DNA from 2 places in the Thioclava sp. DLFJ4-1 genome. Region 1 is predicted to be linked to the other one. Evidence: riboswitches for the same ligand, from Rfam matches in the RefSeq annotation. Region 1 holds a riboswitch; the other holds the start of a gene.
The links. A riboswitch is a leader RNA that binds a small molecule or an ion and turns the genes downstream of it on or off. The one in region 1 is predicted to bind thiamine pyrophosphate.
Positions count from the first base shown of each region.

Region 2: linked by a shared signal. The riboswitch ahead of thiB (thiamine ABC transporter substrate binding subunit) and the one ahead of thiM (hydroxyethylthiazole kinase) in region 1 are both predicted to bind thiamine pyrophosphate.

Region 1 covers NZ_MPZT01000001.1:75,218-77,410, reverse strand. The annotation lists gene queD (6-carboxytetrahydropterin synthase QueD) at 1-273, opposite strand, end outside; gene queC (7-cyano-7-deazaguanine synthase QueC) at 273-974, opposite strand; TPP riboswitch at 1,185-1,279, shown strand; gene thiM (hydroxyethylthiazole kinase) at 1,342-2,130, shown strand; gene thiE (thiamine phosphate synthase) at 2,127-2,193, shown strand, end outside.
Region 2 covers NZ_MPZT01000004.1:176,023-178,215, reverse strand. The annotation lists gene BMI85_RS13790 (thiamine/thiamine pyrophosphate ABC transporter permease ThiP) at 1-267, opposite strand, end outside; gene thiB (thiamine ABC transporter substrate binding subunit) at 288-1,280, opposite strand; TPP riboswitch at 1,317-1,421, opposite strand; gene BMI85_RS13780 (DUF4139 domain-containing protein) at 1,595-2,193, shown strand, end outside.

The sequences.
Region 1 (2,193 bases):
GTCGTAGAAATGCTTGGCCATATTCTCGGCGGTCGAGGGCACGTCCATCACGTCGTTCAGGTGCCGGTGATCGAAAGTGTCGTCGATATAGGCCTTGAGCGGTTTCAGATCGTGGTAATCGCGCACGAAGCCGTTTTCATCGAGCGACGCGGCAGCCAGTTCGACGACCACGATGTAATTATGCCCGTGCAGCCGCGCGCATTGGTGATCGTCTGGCAGATGCGCAAGCTGATGCGAGGCGGAGAAGTGGAATTCCTTGCGGATGCGGAACATCAGCGGGCCTCCTTCTCGGCGACGGCCTTGGCCCAGAAATCGGGATCGGCATAGGCAGTCGGGTCCGCGACGCCCGCAAGATGGAATGCCTCGCGCCGCTCGACACAGGTGCCGCAGCGCCCGCAATGCACCTCGCCGCCCTTGTAGCACGACCACGTCTCGGCAAAGGGCGTGTCGTGTTTGGCGCCCTCGGCCACGATGTCGGCCTTGGAGCGATGCACGAAAGGCGTCTCCAGCCGCACATCGGCATAGCCGTCGAGCGCCATGCGCTGCATCGCATCGAAGCTTTCAGTGAAGGCCGGGCGGCAATCGGGGTAGATGAAGTGATCGCCCCCATGCACCGCAGTCGCCACCGCTTCGTCGCCATTCGCGGCGGCCACGCCGAAGCCGATGGCCAGCATGATCGCGTTGCGGTTCGGGACGACGGTGATGCGCATCGTTTCTTCGGCGTAATGCCCGTCGGGCACGTCGATATCATCGGTCAGCGCCGATCCGGTCAGCGCGGCCCCGATCGGGCGCATGTCGATGAGATGATGCGGCACGCCAAGGCGGCGCGCGGCGGCGGCGGCGTAATCAAGCTCCTTGCGGTGCCGTTGGCCGTAATCGAAGGAAACAAGCCGCGTGAGATTACCCTCAGCGGCGACGATATGGGCGAGCGACACGGAATCGAGTCCGCCCGAGCAGATGACGAGAGTCTTCATATTTGAACCCTTGTTTTGATGACCGGGTAGGCTGCGACCGGTTGAGCGGGCCTCTAAAGGATGGGGCAGGGCTCTGCAAGGGCGGCGCGCCGGATAGATTGCAACGATCGCGCGATTGGACAGACGCGAACCATCGAGGCCCCCGCTTGTCGTCCCACCGCTTGTCGTCACACCGCTTGACGGGGGGCTCCGACGGTGTCACCTCTTTGGGCGAAGCGACAGGGGCGCTCGGGAAACCGGGCTGAGACGAACCCTTAGAACCTGAACCGGATAATGCCGGCGGAGGGAGGCGCGTGAGACGGTCAGGCGCAGTCCCGCCTTTGCCCCCCTCGCACTCCTCTTGCTGCCCGCAGCCAAGGAGAGTGCGATGGAAGACCCCGGACAATATCTCGCAACAATGCGGCAGACCGCGCCGCTCGTTCACAACATCACCAATTACGTCGCGATGAACGTGATGGCGAATGTGCTGCTCGCGTCCGGCGCTTCGCCCGCGATGGTCCATGCGCGCGAGGAGGCGGCCGAGTTCGCCGGGATCGCGCAGGCGCTGAGTATCAATATCGGCACGGTGTCGCCGCCATGGGCGGAGGCGATGGAGGCGGCGGCCACGGTCGCGCGCGCCAAGGATATTCCGTGGGTGCTCGACCCGGTCGCGGTCGGCGCGACGGGTTATCGGCGCGCTCTCGGGGCGCGGCTGGTGGAGCTGCGTCCGACGGTAATCCGCGGCAATGCCTCGGAGATACTCGCGCTTGCGGGCGAGGCCGGCGCGGGCAAAGGGGCGGATGCCACCGAGAGCGTTGCGACGGCTGAAGGCGCCGCGCGGGCCTTGGCGCGCCATAGCGGGGCCGTGGTCGCGGTGACCGGCGCGGTCGATTTCGTGACCGATGGGGAGCGCGCTGCGCGGGTTGCGAATGGTCATGCGATGATGCCGCGCGTCACCGCTTTGGGCTGTTCGCTCACCGGTGTCGTCGCCGCCTTTCTGGCAGGCCAGCCCCGGTTCGAGGCGGTTATCGCGGCGCTCGCCTATTTCGGGCTTGCGGGAGAGCGCGCGGGCGCGACCGCCCAAGGTCCGGGCAGCTTTCAGGTCGCCTTCCTCGATGCGCTCCATGCGATCGACGCCGACACCTTGACCGCCGGTGCGCGGATCGAACCCGCATGATCCCGCCCATCTGTTTCGTCACCGACCCGGACGCCCCGCAGCCCGTGATCGCGCAGGCTATCG
Region 2 (2,193 bases), on a different contig from region 1:
GAAGACGGCGACGATCACCGGCAGGATGAACGGCGCCCCGAGGAGCGAGATCAGCAGCCCCCGCCCCGCAAAGCGACGGCGATGTAGCGCCCGCGCGACCGGGATCGCCAGCACGCAGGAGATCAGCGCCGAGGCCGCCGCCTGCCAGAGCGTGAAGCGGATCGCGGCGAGGTCGGTCTCGCGCAGCCCCGTCAGCCCGCCCGCGCGGAGCGTCACCGCCGCCAACGTGCCAAGGACGAGCGCGGCCAAAGCCGCACCCGCCAGCATCGCCCAGAGGGGCGCGCGTTTTATCTGGAGAAGGCGCGTTGCCATTCGTCCAGCGCCGGACCGCGCAGTTTCTCGGCCTCGGTCTCACCCAGATAAAGCGTCTTGTCGGGCATCGGCAGGTTCTGGAACACCTCCGGCAGTTGATCCTTCGGCAGTTTCGCCGGGAAAGACCAGTTCGCCGTCGCGATCATGCCCTGAAAATCGGGGCTGAGCACGTAATCGAGGAACTTCTGCGCCAGCTCGGGATGCTTCGAGGTCTTGAGCTGCGCGACCAGTTCGGGGGTGAAGTAATGCCCCTCGGGGAAGATCGCCGCGACCTTGCTGTCATCCTCCTCGGCCATGATGTGATAGGCGGGCGAAGTGACGTAGCTGAGCACCATATCCGCCTCGCCATCGGTAAACATCCCGTACGCCTCGGACCAGCCCGGCGTCACGGTCAACACCTTCGGCGCGATCTTCGTCCAGGCCTCTTCGGCCTTGTCGCCGTAGATGTCCTTCACCCACAAGAGCAGCGACAGACCCGCAACCGAACTGCGCGGATCTTCAATGACGATCTTGTAGGCGTCATCGGGCGCATCGAGCAGGTCCTGGAAGCTCGCGGGTGGGTTTTTCAGCTTGGTCTTGTCATAGACGAAGGCCAGCTCCGACCAGTCGAAGGGTAGGAAGATCGGATCGTCCCATTTGACCGGCATGGTCAGATCGGAGGTGTCTTCGTTATGCGGGGCGAACAGGCCCGTGGCGCGCGCCTTCGCGGTCACGTCGGTGTTCAGACCGATCGCGATATCGGCTGAGGTCTTGTCGCCTTCGAGCAGGATCCGCGGCAGCACATCGCCCGCCACGAATTTCAGATCGCAATCGCAAGTCGCCTCGAACCCCTTCTCGATCGCGGGGCCGGGGCCCCATTCGCTCGTGAAATAATCGGGCGCATAGACGGTGAGTACGGGCTTGTCCTCGGCCGCCGCCATCGTGGCGATCAGGCTCAGGGCTCCCGCAAGCATCAGGTGGGTTTTCATGCCTCACTCCTTGGGCTTGCCGGGCGGAGTGGGGCCGGGAGATCCGGCTACCTTCCCTCCGCCGGTCTTAACCGGTTCAGGTTCAACGGGTTCGCGTGGATCGCATCTCAGCCGGATCGTCCGGCACCCCGAGGTAGGGCGCAACGTAAGCGCGCGCGGCTGCGGACGCAAGGGCAAGCAGGCACAGTGTCCCTGCCCCGCGCACGGACGCTCTGGCGAGTTCCCGCCAGTGGCGACCCGCGCCGGATTTCAATGGCTTGCAACTGCGCGCGGCGCGACGCAGGCTCGATCTAGAACGGATTTGGGAGGAACCGATGCGCATTACCCTCACGGCGGCCCTGCTGGCCGCGACCGCCCTGCCCGCCTTGGCCGACACGATCGAGGCACCGGGTAAGATCACGGCCGTGACGCTCTTTCCGCAAGGCGCGCAGGTGGTGCGGCAGGTGACGCTGGACGCCCCCGAGGGCAGCCATGACCTGCTGGTGCCGGGCTTTCCCGAAGGCACCGACATCTCGACGCTGCGCGTGTCGGGCGACGGTGTGCAGATCGGCGCGGTGAGCCTGCTCTCCGGGCGCGCGCCTGCGATCAGCGGGCAGGACAGCGCCGCAGTGAAATCTGCGCGCGATCGGTTGGCCTCGGCGCAAGAGGCGCTTGCGGAACAGGAAGACGCGGTGGCGGTGATCCGCGCCAAGGCGCAGGCCGCGCGCGACCAGATCACCTATCTCAAGAACACCGACTCGCAGGTAACCGCACCCGAACAGCTTCGCGCATTGGCACAGATGGTAGAGGATCAGATCCTCTCAGCAACGGAACGCGCAATTGCCGCCGAAGCCGAGGCGCGCCGCGCCGAAGCCGCGCTCGATCCCGCGAAAGAGACGGTGAAACAGGCACAGGCTGCGCTCGATGCGCTGCT